Regions from separate parts of the Variovorax sp. YR750 genome, predicted to be linked through region 2. Evidence: riboswitches for the same ligand, from Rfam matches in the RefSeq annotation. Region 2 holds a riboswitch; the other holds the start of a gene.
What was found. Region 2 has a riboswitch for cobalamin ahead of BMY35_RS19410 (TonB-dependent receptor domain-containing protein). Riboswitches for the same ligand answer to the same signal wherever they lie in the genome.
Positions count from the first base shown of each region.

Region 1: linked by a shared signal. The riboswitch ahead of BMY35_RS18255 (TonB-dependent receptor) and the one ahead of BMY35_RS19410 (TonB-dependent receptor domain-containing protein) in region 2 are both predicted to bind cobalamin.

Region 1 is NZ_FOBJ01000008.1:218,356-227,077, reverse strand. Features, by position in the region: gene ybaL (cation:proton antiporter domain-containing protein) at 1-1,439, shown strand, start outside; gene BMY35_RS18265 (hypothetical protein) at 1,474-1,878, opposite strand; gene BMY35_RS18260 (hypothetical protein) at 2,049-2,270, shown strand; cobalamin riboswitch at 2,350-2,646, shown strand; gene BMY35_RS18255 (TonB-dependent receptor) at 2,901-4,985, shown strand; gene BMY35_RS18250 (PepSY domain-containing protein) at 5,009-6,550, shown strand; gene BMY35_RS18245 (energy-coupling factor ABC transporter permease) at 6,624-7,301, shown strand; gene cobW (cobalamin biosynthesis protein CobW) at 7,437-8,501, shown strand; gene cobN (cobaltochelatase subunit CobN) at 8,517-8,722, shown strand, end outside.
Region 2 is NZ_FOBJ01000009.1:105,496-114,217, reverse strand. Features, by position in the region: gene BMY35_RS19435 (universal stress protein) at 1-363, opposite strand, end outside; gene BMY35_RS19430 (sulfite exporter TauE/SafE family protein) at 455-1,282, opposite strand; gene BMY35_RS19425 (cell division protein ZapA) at 1,564-1,887, opposite strand; gene BMY35_RS19420 (hypothetical protein) at 1,884-2,108, opposite strand; gene BMY35_RS19415 (ClcB-like voltage-gated chloride channel protein) at 2,223-3,944, opposite strand; cobalamin riboswitch at 3,999-4,256, shown strand; gene BMY35_RS19410 (TonB-dependent receptor domain-containing protein) at 4,346-6,265, shown strand; gene BMY35_RS19405 (cobyrinic acid a,c-diamide synthase CobB) at 6,250-7,677, shown strand; gene BMY35_RS19400 (bifunctional adenosylcobinamide kinase/adenosylcobinamide-phosphate guanylyltransferase) at 7,652-8,254, shown strand; gene BMY35_RS19395 (ABC transporter substrate-binding protein) at 8,257-8,722, shown strand, end outside.

The DNA.
Region 1 (8,722 bases), on a different contig from region 2:
TGCCCGGCGCGCTCGCCCAGATCGCGGTGGCCACGCTGCTCGGCGGCGGCCTGGCCTTGTGGTGGGGCTGGAGCCCCGGCGCGGCGCTGGTGTTCGGGCTGGCCTTGTCGGTGGCCAGCACGGTCGTGCTGCTGCGCGCGCTCGAAAGCCTGGGCATCCTCGATTCGTTCACCGGCCGCATCGCCGTCGGCTGGCTGGTGGTGGAAGACCTGGCGATGGTGCTGGTGCTCGTGCTGCTGCCGCCGCTGGCGGGCACGCTGGGCGTGTCGGGTGCTGCCGGATCGGGCGATCCGCTGTGGCAGACGCTGGGCCTCACGCTGCTGCAGGTGGGCGGCTTCGTCGCGCTGATGCTGGTGGTGGGGCGGCGCGTGTTCCCGTGGATCCTCTGGCAGGTCACGCGCACCGGCTCGCGCGAGCTGTTCACGCTGTGCGTGGTGGCTGCGGCCGTGAGCATTGCCTACGCGTCGGCTGCGCTCTTCGGCGTGTCGTTCGCGCTGGGCGCCTTCTTCGCCGGCATGGTGATGCGCGAGTCGCAGTTCGCCCACCGGGCGGCGCAGGAATCGCTGCCGCTGCGCGACGCCTTCGCGGTGCTGTTCTTCGTGTCGGTCGGCATGCTGTTCGATCCCTCGGTGCTGATCGAGCGGCCGCTGCAGGTGCTGGCGGTGGTGCTGGTCATCGTGCTGGGCAAGTCGCTCGCGGCCTGCGCGCTGGTGCTGGTGTTCCGCTATCCGCTGGGCACGGCGCTCACGGTCAGCGCCAGCCTGGCGCAGATCGGCGAGTTCTCGTTCATCCTGGCGGGGCTGGGCGTGTCGCTGGGCCTGCTGCCGGTGGAGGGGCAGAGCCTGGTGCTGGCCGGGGCGCTGATTTCCATCGCCACCAATCCGCTGTGGTTCAGCCTGATCGCGCCGATGCAGAAATGGCTGCATGCCCATTCCTCCTTCGCGCGCGGACTCGAGATGCGCGACGACCCGCTCGCCGAACTGCCCATGACCACCGAGGCGAAGTACCTCTCGCGGCAGGTGGTGCTGGTGGGCTACGGCCGGGTGGGGCGCCGCATCGCGGCGGAGCTCGACGCCAACGACATCCCCTACGTGGTGGCCGAGCAGAACCGCGAACTGGTCGAGAAGCTGCGCGAGGCCGGTACCCCGGCCGTGTGGGGCGACGCGGCCGATCCGGCCGTGCTGATACAGGCGCACATCGCCCGCGCCCGCGTGCTGGTCGTGGCCACGCCCGACACCATGAACGTGCGCCAGATGATGGAAACCGCGCGCACGCTCAACCCGACCATCCAGACGGTGATCCGCAGCCACAACGAGCAGGAGGCCCGGCTGCTCACGCAGGAAACCTCCGCCACCGTGTTTCTCGGCGAGCAGGAACTGGCCCAGGCCATGGCCCGCGACGTGGTCCAGCGCGCCGTGTCGATGGCCGTGCCGGCCTGAGGGCCCCTGAAAGGGACTCTTTCCCTTCAGGGCTTCAGAGGTCTTCGATCACCAGTGTGCGGTAGCGCTGGGCGATGGAGTAGGGCACGGTGCGCACCAGCTCCATCAGCCGCTCGGCGGCCGCGCCGTCCTTCGTCCTGACGAGCAGGCCGGTATGGCCCTCTTTCGCCAGCTTGGCATAGGCGCGCACCGTGGCCGCGTCGGTGCCGGCGGAGGGCAGGGGGCTGTCGGCCGACCTCACGGTCGGGACGATCTCCGCGAGAACCGTCTCGGCTGGAAGCAGGTAGACCTCGTCGCCGCTCATGCCCTTTTCGATCAGGCGGTGGCCGATGCGGTCCGCATCCTCGGCGCTGGGGAACATCACCATCGAGTAGCCGGTCGGGTAGAAGGCGCCGCCGATGCTCGATCGCATGCCGGGTTCAAGAGTGAAGTGCTTCATGCTGCCTCCTGTTCTTGGTCGGTTCTTCTTGGAGTCTCGTGAGTCCCTGTCGATACAACATTAGGTCGCACCCGGGGCGTGCTCTGTAGGAGAACCCCGAAAGCTCTGTCAACCACGCCCGTGCATTTCCTGTTCATCCAGTAGTCAGGCAGCACATTCATCCTTGCACCATGCCCTCTCCCAGAAACATCGCACTCACCGTCCACGAACTGGAGGCGGGCGAGTTCTACTGGGTGCTGATGGAGGCCGTGGACGACACGCCCGGCGAAACCTCCCACGTCTACGTGCCGCTGGAAGCCGCCCACGAGCCCTACGCCACCTATTCGAACGCCCTGGTGGCCGGCGTGGCCATGATGCGGCGGCTGTTCGGGCCCGACGGAAAGCCCGGCTGAAGCCCGCGGCGCGGCCCCTCCCGAGGGGGCGCTACCTATAATCCCGCCGTTCCGGTGCGGCAGTTTTCATTAACCGCGCCGGGCAACACGGTTCGAAGGTGCCCCGCACGCCATCTCATCCATGGCGACGGGGTTAAACGGGAAGCAGGTGCGCCGCGTCGTCGTTCTCTTGATCGATCGATGCGTCAATTCCTGCGCTGCCCCCGCAACGGTCAGCGGATCTGGAAACCCTCACGCACGTGCCATCTCGGTTGGCACGGGCAGCCACTGCGCTTCGGCGTGGGAAGGCGAGGATTTCCGTCGTGGCGTGCCTCCACAGAAGGCACGCCGCGGCGCTCCGCAAGCCCGGATACCGGCCCTCGCAACCGCCTTCGGACGCTGCGGGAGTGCGTGTCCGGGCCTGCCGCATCCCTCGCCCCCGAGCCGCCGCAGTCCCTTCGCCTCTTCTTCCGCCGCGTCCTTCATCGGTCGGGAGCCTGCGGGGACGCAGGCCGGAGGAGAAGCTACATGGGTCATGCATCGCCGCGGCGCGATCGCAAGGGTGTGCCGCCACCGCGCAGGACACGCCTTTCGAGTCTTTCGGGCCTTTCGGGCATTTCATTGGGATTGGGGCTGGTTTTCGGGCCTTCGGTGGCCCTGGCGCAATCTCAGGACGAAACAGTCGTCGGCGGCGGCCAGAGCCTCAAGCCCATACAGGTGGAGGCCGACCGGCACGTGCCGCTGGCCATCGACGAGCCCACCCAGACCGGCAGCCGCCTCGGCCTCACGCCGCTGGAGACGCCGGCCAGCATCGAGGTGCTGACGGGCGACACCATCCGCGCGCGCGGCGACGTCTCGGTGGTCGATGCCGTCACCCGCGCCACCGGCATCACCGGCGCGCCGGGCCCGGGCAACGGTGGCACCGCGCTGGGGGCTCGCGGCTTCCTGGGCCACGGTTCGGTGATGCAGCTCTTCGACGGCACGCGCCTCTTCGCGGGTGCCGGCACTGTCACCTTCCCCTTCGACACCTGGTCGGCCGACCGCATCGAGGTGCTGCGCGGCGCGGCCTCGGTGATGTACGGCGAGGGCGCCATCGGCGGCGCGATCAACGTGGTGCCGAAGAAGCCCACGCGCGGCCCGATCCGCAATGAAGCGCTGGTCACGCTGGGCTCGGACGTCACCCGGCAGGTGGCTTTCGGCAGCGGCGGAGCGATCAATGACCGGCTCTCCTACCGCTTCGACATCAGCCAGCGCAACACCGACGGCTTCATGCAGCGCGGCGAGGCCGAGAGCCTTGCCGTGAGCGCGGCCGTGCGGCTGGACGTGTCGCCGCAGCTGCAGTTCACGCTCTCGCACGACGAGGGCCGGCAGTCGCCGCAGCGCTACTACGGCGTGCCGCTGATCGACGGCCGCCTGAGCAGCCAGACGCTGCGCCAGAACTACAACGTGGACGACGCCGAGATCAAGTACCGCGACAAGTGGACCCGCCTCGACGCCCTGTGGACGCCCAACGAATCCGTCACCGTGCGCAACCAGCTCTACCGGCTGGAGAGCAAGCGCCACTGGCGCAACAGCGAGACCTACACCTACAACGCCACCACCCGTCGCGTGACGCGCGGCGATTACCTGGAGATCGGCCACGACCAGGAGCAGATCGGCAACCGCACCGACGCCACCTTCAGGCACCGGCTGTTCGGCCTCGCCAACCAGGTGCTGGTGGGTTTCGACGCGAACCGCATCGACTTCACGCACACCAACGATTCGCCTTACGGCGGCCGCTCGGTGGTCGACCCCTTCGTCTTCAACCCGGGCTACTACGCCTCGCCCGTGGCCTACACGCCGCGCTACAAGACGAAGACCAGCACCTACGCCTTCTTCGCGGAGGACAAGCTGGCCTTCGACGAACAGTGGTCGGTGGTGGGCAGCCTGCGCTGGGACCACGCGAAGGTCGCGCGCACCGACTTGCAGAACGCCGCCAACAGCTTCGGCAAGACCTTCGAGTACGCCACCGGCCGCCTCGGCGTGGTCTACGCGCCCGACGCCTCGCAGTCGTTCTACGCGCAGGTGGCGCGTGCGGCCGATCCGCTGGGCTCGCTGGTGACAACTTCGGCTTCGCAGGCGGCGTTCGATCTCAGCACCGGCAGGCAAGTCGAGGTCGGCTACAAGCGCCAGCTCGCGGACAACCGAGGCGGCTGGACCGTGGCCGCGTACAGCATCAAGAAGAACAAGCTGCTGTCGCGCGACGCCATCGATCCGACCGTCACCCAGCAGGTCGGCAAGCAGTCTTCCGAAGGCATCGAGGCCACGCTCGACCTGGCGCTCAGCTCCACGTTGCGGCTGGAGGCCAACGCCACCAAGCTGCGCGCGCGCTACGACGACTTCAACGAGGTCGTCAGCGGCAGGCTGGTCTCGCGCGTGGGCAACACGCCCGCCGGCGTGCCCGAGGAGGCCGCGAACATCTGGCTCACCTGGCGCTTCCTGCCGCAATGGGAGGCCGATGTCGGCGTGCGCTACGTCGGCCCGCGCCAGGTCGATGCGGCCAACTCGCGCAGGATCGGTTCGTACACCGTGGCCGACGCGGGCGTGAGCTGGCAGGCGAACCCGTCGCTCAAGCTCGCGCTGCGTGCCTACAACCTGGCCGACAGGCGCTACCCGGTGTCGTTCTCTAACGGCGGCAACCAGTGGCTGCTGGGGCGTCCGCGCTCCTTCGAGCTGTCGGCGCTGGTCAGCTTCTGAATGGCAGACAGGACCGGGAACGCATGACCTCCGCATGGCGCCGCGCCTGGCCGCGCATCCGGCACTGGCTCTACTGGACGCACCGGTGGCTGGGCATCGGCGGCTGCCTGCTGTTCGTCATGTGGTTCGTCTCGGGCGTGGTGATGATGTACGTGGGGTATCCCAACCTCACGGACCAGGAGCGGCTCGCGGGGCTCTCTCCGCTGCGTTTCGACCAGGCGGCGGTGTCTCCCGCGGCCGCGCTCGATGCGCTGCCGAAGGATGCACGGTCGCGCCCGCCGCGTCGCATGGTGCTGGAGATGCAGGGCGGAGACGGCGCCAGCCCCGTCTGGCGCATCGTCGATGCGCGCGGTGGCCGGCACACCGTGTCGGCGCGCGACGGCCATGTGCCCGGCCCGGTCGATGCCGCGCAGGCCGAAGCCATCGCGCGCGCCTTCTCGGGTCACGCCGGCGCGCACTGGGCCGAGACGCTGGAGCGCGACCAGTGGACCGTGCCGCAGGGCCTGAACCCGCTGCGCCCGCTGCACCGCATCGAGGTCGGCGACGAGGCGGGCACAGAGCTCTACGTGTCGCAGGTCAACGGCGAGGTGGTGCGCGACACCACGCGCCCCGAACGCTTCTGGAACTGGCTGGGCTCGGTGCCGCACTGGATCTACTTCACGCCGCTGCGCGCCGATCCGCCGCTGTGGCACGACGTGGTGGTGTGGCTGTCGGCCGCCTGCATCGTCTCGGCCGTGACGGGCATCGTCATCGGCATCCTGCGGGTGCGGCTGCGCCGCAGGTTCCGCAACGGTGCGGTCACGCCGTACTCGGGTTGGATGGCCTGGCACCACATCGCGGGGCTGGTCGGCGGCTTCTTCGTGCTGACGTGGATCGTCAGCGGCTGGCTGTCGATGAACCCCAACGGCTGGTTCCAGCGCGGGGCGGGCGACGCGGCGGCGATGGCGAGCTACACGGGTGTCGGCAAGTCGCCGTTCCCGTGGCCGCCGGCTTCGCTGCCGGCGGGCGAGGGCGAGGCTGCCGCGCGCGAGGCCGTGCTGCTGTGGTTCGCCGGCAGGCCGCTGCTGCAGTTGCGCGATGCGAAAGCGCGGGTGTGCGTGGTCGATGCAGTCACCGGCGAGCCGGCCGTCATCGCGAAGGACGACATCCTGCGTGCCGCGGCCCGCCTGCGGCCCGGATACGCCATCACCGAGGCCACGCTGCAGACCCGTGAAGACTTCCACTGGTACGGCCACCACCGCGAGCGCATCGTGCCCGTGTGGCGTCTGCAGTTCGACGATCCGGCGCGCAGCTGGATCTACATCGACCCTTCCAGCGGCCAGGTCGCGGGCAGCAGCGACGGCAACTCGCGCCTGCGCCGCTGGCTCTTCAACGCGGCGCACAGCCTCGACTTCCCCTGGCTCATCCAGTACAGGCCGGCCTGGGATCTCGTGGTGTGGCTGCTTTCCATCGTCGGCGCCGTGGCTTCGGCCAGCGGCGTCGTGATCGGCTGGCGACGGTTGCGGCGAAAGCCCTGGCCGGTGACGGCCATGCAGGGAGCGCAGCGCGCGCTCCAGCGTCCATGACGGGGGCTTGCGTGCGCCAGCCCATCCACCAACAATCAACTTTCGCACCACGGTGCATTTCAGGAGGTGCTCGATGCACATCGAACCAGGTCTAGTCGACGGATCCAAGATATTCCTCAGCTACGCGACGGCGGCAGCCGCTCTTGCCTACACGGGCAAGGTCGCGTTCCAGACTCTCGTGAAGGACGGCCCCGCCGCCCTGTTGCTGCGCTCGGCCATCGCCATCGCGCTGGTGTTCTGCTTCTTCGAGGTGTTCCCGCATCACCCCGTGGGCGTGTCTGAAGTGCACCTGATCCTCGGCACCACGCTGCTGCTGGTGTTCGGGCTGGCGCCCGCCGCCATCGGCCTGGCGGGCGGCCTGCTGATCCAGGGCCTCTTCTTCGAGCCGCAGGACATTCCGCAGTACGGCATGAACGTCACGACCCTGCTGGTGCCGCTGTTCGCGACTTCCGCACTGGCCCGCCGGATCATTCCCGAGAAGCTGGCCTACGTGGACATCGGCTACCAGCAGGCCTTCAAGCTGTCGGTGGCCTACCAGGGCGGCATCGTGGTGTGGGTCGGCTTCTGGGCGCTCTATGGACGCGGCACCGGCATCGAGAACATGAGCCAGATCGCCAGCTTCGGCGCCGCCTACATGACCGTCGTGCTCGTCGAGCCGCTGGTCGACCTGGGCGTGCTGGCAGCGGCCAAGGCCTGGCGTCGGCTGCAGGGCTCCGTCTTCGTCGAGCGCCGCCTGTACGGCGGCGTCTGATCGCCTTCTGTCGTCGCTTCCCCGGCTTTGCGCCGGGGAGGCCATTCATCACCATCAGTGGCGCCGGAATCATCCGGCGCCACTTTCGCCTTGCCGGCTGCATGCCGCGCGCAGGCGCCTGAAAGAATCCACCCCATGACCTCAAGCAACGCCAAGATCCCCGTCACCATCGTCACGGGCTTCCTCGGCAGCGGCAAGACCACGCTGCTGCGCCACATCCTCGGCAACGCCGAAGGCCGCCGCATCGCGGTGATCGTCAACGAGTTCGGCGAGCTGGGCATCGACGGCGAAATCCTGCGCGGCTGCGGCATCGGCTGCGACGACGAAGGCAACGAGCGCGAAGGCGCGCTCTACGAACTGGCCAACGGCTGCGTCTGCTGCACCGTGCAGGAAGAGTTCCTGCCCGTGATGCTGCAGCTGGCCGAGCGGCGCGGCGATCTCGACGCGGTGCTCATCGAGACCTCGGGCCTCGCGCTGCCCAAGCCGCTGGTGCAGGCCTTCCAGTGGCCGGACATCGCCAACATCTTCACCGTCGATTCGGTCGTCACCGTGGTCGACGGCCCCGCCGCCGCCTCGGGCCAGTTCGCCGAGAACCCCGAGGCCGTCGATGAAGCCCGCCGCGCCGACCCCAACCTCGATCACGAATCGCCGCTGCACGAGCTGTTCGAAGACCAGCTCTCCGCCGCCGACCTCGTGGTGCTCAACAAGACCGACCTGATGGACGACGCCGCGCGCGCCAAGGTCGAGGCGCTGGTGCGCGAAGAGCTGCCGCCCGAGGTGAAGATCGTCGCCGCCAGCGAAGGCAAGCTGCCGCTCGCGCTGCTGCTGGGCCAGGGCCGCGCGGCCGAGGCCACCATCCACCTGCGCGAGAGCCACCACGACCACGAGGAAGACCACGACCACGACGAGTTCGACTCGCTCGTGATCGAGCTGCCGCCCGTGGACCGCGACGGCCTGCTCGCCGTGCTCGGCAAGCTGGTCGAGCAGCACACCATCTACCGCGTGAAGGGCTTCGTCGCCGTTCCGGGCAAGCCGATGCGCCTGCTGGTGCAGGGCGTGGGCCGCCGCTTCGACCACCATTTCGACCGCCGCTGGCGCGACGGCGAGGCGCAGCGCACGCGGCTCGTGTTCATCGGCGAAGACCTCGACGAGGCGGCGCTGCGCAAGGCGCTCGACGAGGTGAGCGCGGTCGCCGCCTGACGCTGCCTTGATCGCATGCACCTGCTGAGCACCCAGCCCGGACGCTTCGTCGAGGACGACAGCGTCGTCACCCGTCTCGACCAGACGCCGGGCGACATCGTGGTGCTCAGCTCGGCCGACACCACGCTCGCGCTGCTCGCCGCCGCGCGCACCGCGCTGGCGGCCACCGACCCCGGCTATCCGTCGCTGCGGCTGGCGAACCTGATGCACCTGCGCCAGCC
Region 2 (8,722 bases):
CAGCGCGCGGCCCAGGATGCCGTGGCCGTGCGTGCCGAGCACGATCAGACCGGCTTGCGCGGCGGTGGCCGACTTGAGGATTTCCTCGGCGATGTGGCCGTGGCGCGCGTCGACCGTGTAGTTGGCGATGCCCTGCGCCGCGAGCTGTGCCTTCACGGGCTCGATCACCTTGGCGCTTTCCTCGGCGTAGTAGTCGGAGACGAGCTCCTTGCTGAGGTGGCGCGTGACATGGCCCGAGATGCCGGTGCACACGTGCACGATCACGAGATCGTGACCATCCACGAACATGGCGCGGTTGGCGACGAGATAGGCCAGAGCCTTCTGTGTGTAGGCGCTGCCGTCGACTGCGATGAGGATTTTCATGGCCCCGTTATACGGCGCGTGCCGCGGGGGCGGCAACGAGTCGCACCTCCTGCCGAAGGGCTTTGCGCCCTTTCTTCTTCAGCTGCAAGGATCAGCCGTGCAGGCCCTTCCAGAGCATGTAGGCCGCCAGCAGGTAGAGGATGCTCGCGAACACGCGCTTGAGCTTCTTCACCGGCAGGCTGTGCGCCGCCTTCGCGCCCAGAGGTGCGGTGAGCACGCTGCACAGGGCGATCACCGCCAGCGCGGGCAGCCAGATGTAGCCGAAGGAGCCTGCGGGCAGCCCCTGCACCGACTGGCCGCTGACCGCATAGCCCAGCACGTTCGCCACCGCGATGGGAAAGCCCAGCGCCGCGCTGGTGGCCACCGCGTTGTGGATGGAGATGTTGCACCACGTCATGAACGGCACGCTGATGAAGCCGCCACCCGCGCCCACGAGGCCCGAGATGAAGCCGATGGCGCCGCCCGCCGCGAACTGGCCGCCCGTGCCCGGCATCTGCCGCGTGGGGGCGGGCTTCTTGTCGAGGAACATCTGCGTGGCCGAGAAGCCCACGAACAGCGCGAAGAAGATCGCCAGCGCCGTGCCCTTGAGCAGCGAGAACACGCCCAGGCTGCCCACCAGGCTGCCGATGACGATGCCCGGCGCGAGCCGCTTCACGATGTCCCAGCGCACCGCGCCGCGCTTGTGGTGCGCGCGCACGCTCGACACCGAGGTGAAGATGATGGTCGCCATCGAGGTCGCGATGGCCATCTTCACCGAGAGATCGGCCGGCGCGCCGCGGTGGCCCATGATGATCGTGATGAAGGGCACCATCAGCATGCCGCCGCCGATGCCCAGCAGGCCTGCGAGGAAACCGGTGCCGAGCCCGAGGGCGGCGAGTTCGGCGATGAGGATGGGGTCGAGCAGGCTGGAGACGTTCACGGAAATTCTGTATCGCAAAAAGCAACGGCCCCGAGCAGTGTGTGCAGGGGGCCGTGGCGGAATTAGGTGTCTGCAAGTGGGCGCCGGACTCGCATCCTGAACCGGGGTTCAGGTGGGCGAGGGCAGCAGGACTTCGGGTTCATCTGACGCGAGATGATCACACCCGTCGAGCGATTTACCAAGCCCGGCTCCGTAGAGCATTGGAACAAGGACATATAAAGCCCAACGCGCACCGCAGACGAATCGGATTTTACCGCTGCCGCCCCGCCGGCGGAACCCGCTCAGAGCAAATGTCCATCGCCCGCCAGGGCCTGATCGAGTCTTTGAATGAGCTGGGCGGCCTTCGGATCGGTTTCGGTGGTATCAGGCGCGGCTGCCGGAGTGGGCGGCGCGCTGGCGGCGGCCTGCTGGGCCGCGAGGTCGAATGCCAGGTTCAGCGAGGCCAGCACCGCGATGCGGTCGCGGGCCTTGACTTTTCCCGCGTCGCGGATCTTGCACATGGCGGCATCCACGCGTTCGACGGCTTCGCGCAACTGCGCCTCGCCGCCATCGGGACAGCCGAGCAGATAGCTCTGTCCCATGATCTGTACTTCAATCTGCTTCATGCGGGGGAATCTTCGGAAGGTGGTTCAGCCGGCAACCGTTCGAGCAGGGCATCGAGGCGCGTGCGGGCCGCGACGAGCCGCGACTTCAGTGCGTCGCGTTCGCGCGTGAGCGCATCGACCTGTTCCTGCAGCAGCGCGTTGGTGCGCTGCACCTCTTCGTGACGCACGAGCAGTCGTTCGACGCGCTCGGCGATCTGATCGATGGGGCTGGAGGCGGGCATGGTTGGCGATTGTAGTTTCCCGGGGAGGCGGTCCCGCCGAGGCCGGACGCGCTGCCCGACGTGGCAGGGATTCTGCGGCTTTGCAGCCTGCCGATCAAACCCTTCGCGGCCTTTTCAGGCCTCGCTCAGCCGCACGTAGGTGGCCAGCAGCGCGCTCTTGGCGACCACGCCCAGCAGCACGGGGTTTTCCGCGCTCTCGATCACCGGCAGCCGCTCGCCCAGGTGGTCGAGAAAGCGCTGCAGCGCCTCGCCCAGCCCGGTGCCGGCGGTGATCGGCTGGATCGTTTGGGAGAGCAGGGCGGCGGCCGTCGTCTCCTGGGGCGCCGTACCGAGCGACGAGAGCGGCACCACGCCGAGATAGCGCTTGTCCGCGTCCACCACGTACAGATACTTCACGGGGTGCTGCAGGAAGAGCCTGCTCATCGCCTCGCGGTCCGCCTGCGGTCCGACCACCGTTTCGGCCGGCTGCACCAGGTCGCGCATGTGCAGCCCGCGCAGGCGCATCTGGTCGTCGCGCTGCGCGTTGCGATGCAGCGTGATCTCGTACATCGAACCCGCATTGGCCGAGCGCGCGACGAAGTACGCGATGACGCTCGCGGCCATCAGCGGCAGCATGACCTGGTAGCTCAGCGTCATCTCGAAGATCATCAGGATGGCCATGAGCGGCGCCTGCGTCGCGCCCGCCAGGAAGGCTCCCATGCCGACGATGGCGTAGGCGAAGGGCGCCGAGCTCGCCGCCGGCCACAGCGCCTGCACGCCCTGGCCGAACAGCGCGCCGATCATGCAGCCGAAGAAGAGCGCGGGCGTGAACACGCCGCCCACCGCGCCCGAGCCCGCCGTGGCCATGGTGGCGACCGCCTTGGCGAGCAACACCATCGCGATCAGCGTCCATGCCCATGGCGTGTGCAGCACCGAATTGACCACGCTGTAGCCATTGCCCCAGACCTCCGGCATCGGCACCGACACCGCGCCCATCACGAGCCCGCCCAGCGCCAGCCGCAACGGCAGAGCGATCGGCAGCCGCGAGAACAACGCCCGGCTGCCCTGCAGCGCGCGCAGGAAGCCGACCGCCGCGAAGCCCAGCAGCACGCCGAGCACGCAGAACAGCACGACCTCGGTGCCGTGGATTTCCGGGAACGGCGGCATCCTGTAGGGCGGCTGGTAGCCCGGCAGCGCCCGCATCGCGACGTTGGCGACTACCGAGGCGATGATGATCGGCCCCACGCTTTCCATCGCGATGGAGCCCAGCACGATCTCCGCGACGAAGAAGGCGCCGGCAATGGGCGCGTTGTAGGCAGCCGTGAGGCCGGCCGCCGCGCCGCAGGCCACCAGCAGCCGCAGCCGCTCGGCCGGAAAGCGAAACACCTGCCCGAACAGCGAAGAGGCCAGCGCCGCCAGCTGCACCATCGAGCCCTCGCGCCCGATCGAGCCGCCGGTGCCGATGCTCACCAGCGAGGACGCGCTGCGCGCCAGCGTCTGCGCCACCGGAATGCGCCCGTCGCCCAGCACGATGGCTTCCATGTAGTCCGAGGTGGCGCTGCGTTCGGCCACGCGCTTCGCGAGCACCAGCAGCAGTCCCGCCACCAGCCCGCCCAACGTGGGGCAGGCGATGCGCGCCCACCACGGCAGGTGCTTGGCCATCGCCACGAGTCCTTCGCCCGGCCCGAGCACCAGATGCTCGAAGGCGAGCAGTGCCGCGCGAAAGAGTTCGGTCGCCAGCGTGCCGAGCAGTCCGGCCACGATGGACCACAGCAGCATCGACTGCCAGCCCGAGACACCGAAGAGACGCTGCAGCGCCGAGCGAAGATTCAGGAAGACCGAGGCGGGCCGCATCATGGCCGTCGATGTTAGCGGTACCACGACTTTCGACTTAAGCACCGCTGGGCAGGGCATAGAATTCCGCCCGTTGGTGCTCGCGCCGTGGTTCGCACGGCGCAGTTCAACGGGAAGCAGGAGTGGAAGCCCCGGGTTCGTACCGGAACAAGGCCGAAGCCGCCTGCGCTGCCCCCGCAACGGTCAAGCAGACGGCGCCGCAAGGTGCCAGCCCCTTTCCATCGAAGCCACTGGACGCCCTGAAACAGGTGTCTGGGAAGGCGGTGAGGAGCCGTTCTGCCAGCCCGGATACCGGCCAACAAGGCGGCTGCCGCACGCGTCGACGATGAACGCATGCGCGGCCATTGCGCCCAGGCGCCGGCGGGGAGGCCGGCCAGGGGTATTGACGTTCGTTCGCTTGATTCATGATTTCCCACGTTTGCTTTTCCCGCGGCCGCGTTCCTGCGCGCCGTTTTCGCCAGGCCTGCCTGCCGCTCGCACTGGTTTCCGCCTTCGGCGGCACGGCGGTCCATGCGCAGGAGGCGCCAGCTCTCGCCGAGACGGTGGTCACGGCCAACCGCACGCCGCAGCCGCTGTCGGACCTCGTGGGTGACGTCTCCATCGTCGACCGCAAGGCGATCGAGCGCAGCGGCGCGACCGGCGTGGCCGACGTGCTCTCGCGCCTGCCCGGCATCGAGATCTCGCGCTCCGGCGGCGTGGGCAACACCACCAGCCTGTTCATCCGTGGCGCCGAGACGCGCTTCACCGCCGTGTACCTCGACGGCGTGCGCATCGACTCGCAATCCACCGGCGGCGCCGGCTGGGAAGGCATTCCGCTCTCGCAGATCGACCGCATCGAAGTGCTGCGCGGCCCGGCCGCCGCGGTCTACGGCTCCGACGCCGTGGGCGGCGTGATCCAGCTTTTCACCAGGCGCGGCGAGGAGGGCGTGTCGCCCTACGCGGGCATCGGCATCGGCAGCTACGGCCTGCGCAAGATCGAAGGCGGCGTGAGCGGCAAGTCGGGCCTCTTCGACTACTCGTTCGGCGTGGCGCACGAAGAGAGCAAGGGCTACAACGTGCAGCCCGTGGACAAGCGCAACGTGACCAAGGACGGCTTCACCAGCCCCGACCGCGACGGCTACAACAGCACCTCGGGCAACGTGAAGCTGGGCTTCCAGATCACGCCCGACCAGCGCATCGAGGCCACGATGCTCGCCAGCGACACCAAGGCGGGCTACGACGCCACCGTGGCCTACAAGACCAAGCCGCCGATCCTGTTCCGCGACGACGTGTCGAGCAACACGCTGCGCACCGCCGGCCTGACCTGGTCGGCCAAGTGGAACGACGTCTACAGCACCCGCGTGCAGGTGACCGACTCGCAGTCGGTCTACAAGACGCAGCCCTCGTTCTACCGGACCGAGACCAAGCTGCGCGGTTACCTGTTCCAGAACGAATTCCGCTTCGGCCCGCACCTTGTCACCGCCACGCTGGAGCGCCGCGAGGACGCGCTCGAGAACGCGGCCACCACCACCTCGAAGCTGCTGTCGCGCGACCGCTCGCAGAACGCCATTTCGCTCGGCTACGGCTTCGTGCAGGGCCCGCACTCGCTGCAACTGCACGTGCGCCACGACAGGGACAGCGAGTTCGGCGGCAAGACCACCGGCAGCGCGGCCTACGGCTACGCCATCACGCCGTCGCTGCGCTTCACGGCGTCGGCCGGCACCGCCTTCCGCGTGCCCACGCTGTACCAGCGCTTCAGCGAATACGGCCTGGCCACGCTCAAGCCCGAATCGAGCCGCAACCTAGAGCTGGGCCTGCAGTACACCGAAGGCGCCACCCAGCTGGGCGTGGTGGCGTACGCCAACCGCGTGCAGAACCTGATCGTGTTCGACGGCTCGGCCAAGGGCTGCGCCTCGTCCTTCGGCTGCTACGCGAGCACGGCCCGCGCGCGCTACCAGGGCGTCACGCTGTCGGGCAGCCACCGCATCGGCGACGTCACGCTGCGCAGCTCGCTCGACTTCCAGGACCCGCGCGACCTTGCCACCCACAACCTGCTGGCCCGCCGCGCGCAGCGCCACGCCACCATCGGCGCCGACTGGCGCGTCGCTGGCTGGACGCTGGGAGCCGAGGTGCAGACCTCCAGCCGCCGCTACGACGATGCCGCCAACAGCGTCAAGCTCGGCGGCTACACGGTGCTGAACCTGTCGGCCACCACGCAGATCACGCGCGACCTCAACCTGGTCGCGCGCGTCGACAATGCGGGCAACAAGGACTACCAGTTCGCGCGGCTGTACGCCACCGCAGGCCGCACCGCGTACGTCGGTCTCAAGTGGACGCCTCAATAAGCTCATCTTCCCGTCCGAACGGCACCGCCAGCGGTGCCGCGGCGGTTTCATGCGCCGCCGTGCTCGTGGCCGCCCCGGCCTCGGGGCAGGGCAAGACCACCGTCGCGGCCGCGCTGGCGCGGCTGCATGCGCGCCAGGGCCGGCGCGTGCGCGCCTTCAAGTGCGGCCCCGATTTCCTCGACCCGCACTGGCTTGCGCTGGCCACTGGCGCGCCCGTGCACTCGCTCGATCTCTGGATGACCGGCGAGGCCGACTGCCGCGCGCGCCTGCACGAGGCGGCGGCCGGATGCGACCTGCTGATCGTCGAGGGCGTGATGGGCCTCTTCGACGGCACTCCCAGTGCCGCCGACCTGGCGCAGCGCTTCGGCCTGCCGGTGCTGGCGGTGATCGATGCGCAGGCCATGGCGGGCACCTTCGGCGCGCTGGCCTACGGGCTGCAGAACTTCCGCCCCGGCCTGCCGTGGGCGGGCGTGCTGGCGAACCGCGTGGCCAGTGAGCGGCACGCGGGCATGCTGAAGGACGCATTGCGCGATCCCTCGCAATGGCTCGGCGCCTTGCCGCGCGAAGCGGGGTTCACGCTGCCCGAGCGGCACCTGGGGCTGGTGGCCGCCACCGAACTCGGCGACGCGATGGCGAGGCTAGATGCGGCGGCCGACGTGCTGGCCGCCACGCCGCTCGGACAGATGCCGGTTGCCCGCATGCCGCAGGTGCGCTTCGAGGCTCCCGCATCCGACGAGGCGCAGGCCGTACCGCCGCTGCTCGCCGGCCGCACCATCGCCATTGCGCGCGACGCTGCCTTCTCCTTCATCTACCCGGCGAACCTCGACGTGCTCACGGCACTGGGTGCGCGGCTGAGCTTCTTCTCGCCGCTCGCGGGCGATGCACTGCCTGCCTGCGATGCGGCCTGGCTGCCCGGCGGCTATCCCGAACTGCACGCCGGGGCCCTGGCCGCCTGCGCGCCCATGCGCGAATCGCTCGCCGCGCACGTCGCTTCGGGCAAGCCGGTCTGGGCCGAGTGCGGCGGCATGATGGCGCTGTTCGACGAACTCGCGCTGCAGGACGGCGGGCAGGTCCATCGCCTCTGGGGCCTGCTGCCCGGCCGCGTGACCATGCAGAAGCGGCTGGCCGGCCTCGGACCGCAGCAGCTCGCGCTCGGCAGCCATGTCCTGCGCGGCCACACATTCCACTATTCCAGCTGCGAGACGCCGCTCGTGCCCGCCGCGCACACCGCCCGGCCCGGGGCGACGCAGCCCGTGGGCGGGCGCGCCGGCGAAGCGCTGTACGTGCACGGGCCGGTGCGCGCGAGCTATTTCCACGCGTGGTTCGCCTCCAGTCCGCAAGCCACCGCGCGCCTTTTCGGCGCCATGCCCATCGAGTTGGAGAGCCATGCCGCATCAACCGACCAAGCCTAGGACCCCGGCGCACGAGTTCATCCTCGGCGGCCAGAAGAGCGGCAAGTCGCGCCGCGCCGAGCAGCGCGCCATCGACTGGCTCGCGGCCGATGCGCGTACGCACCGCGCCGTGCTGATCGCCACCGCGCAGGCCTACGACGACGAGATGCTGGAGCGCATCGTGCGCCACCAGGCCGACCGCGCCGAGCGCGTGCCCGGCATGCGCACCATCGAGGAGCCGGTAGAGCTTGCGCGCGCCATCGTCACGCAGAGCACGCCCGAGACGCTGGTGGTCGTCGACTGCCTCACGATGTGGCTCACCAACCTGCTGATGCCCATGCCCTCGGAAGACGCGCGGCCCGTCACGCGCACGCCGGCGACGCACATCGCCATGCTGCTGGTCGCCTTGCGCGATGCGCCCGGGCCGGTGGTGCTGGTGGGCAACGAGATCGGGCTGGGCGTGATCCCGCTGGGCAGCGAGACGCGCGCCTTCGTCGACGCGCTCGGCCGGCTCAACCAGGACGTGGCCGCCGCCTGCGGCCGCGTCACGCTGATGGCGGCCGGCCTGCCGCTGAGCCTGAAGGCGCCCGCGGCATGAACATGAACATGGGGAAGATCCGTGCTGCGTTGGCGGCCCTCGGCCTGGCGCTCTTCGCGCTGGCCGCGCATGCGCTCGACGTGGTCGACGAGCGGGGCGTTTCCGTCGAGCTGCCGCAGCCGCCGCAGCGCATCGTCACGCTGCTGCCGTCGCTCACGGAATCGGTCTGCGCGCTCGGCGCCTGCGACCGGCTGGTGGGCGTGGATCGCTATTCCAATTCGCCCGCGCAGGTGAAGGTGCTGCCGCAGCTCGGCGGCGGCATCGACCCGAACGTGGAGGCCATCGTAGCGCTCAAGCCCGACGCGGTGCTGCTGGCCAAGTCATCGCGCGTCACGCAGCGGCTGGAGGCGCTGGGCCTGAAGGTGCTGGTGCTCGAGCCCAAGAGCCATGCCGACGTGCGCCGCGTGCTCGACAAGCTCGACCAGGTACTTGGCACGCACGAGGCGCCCAAGGTCTGGCGCGTGATCG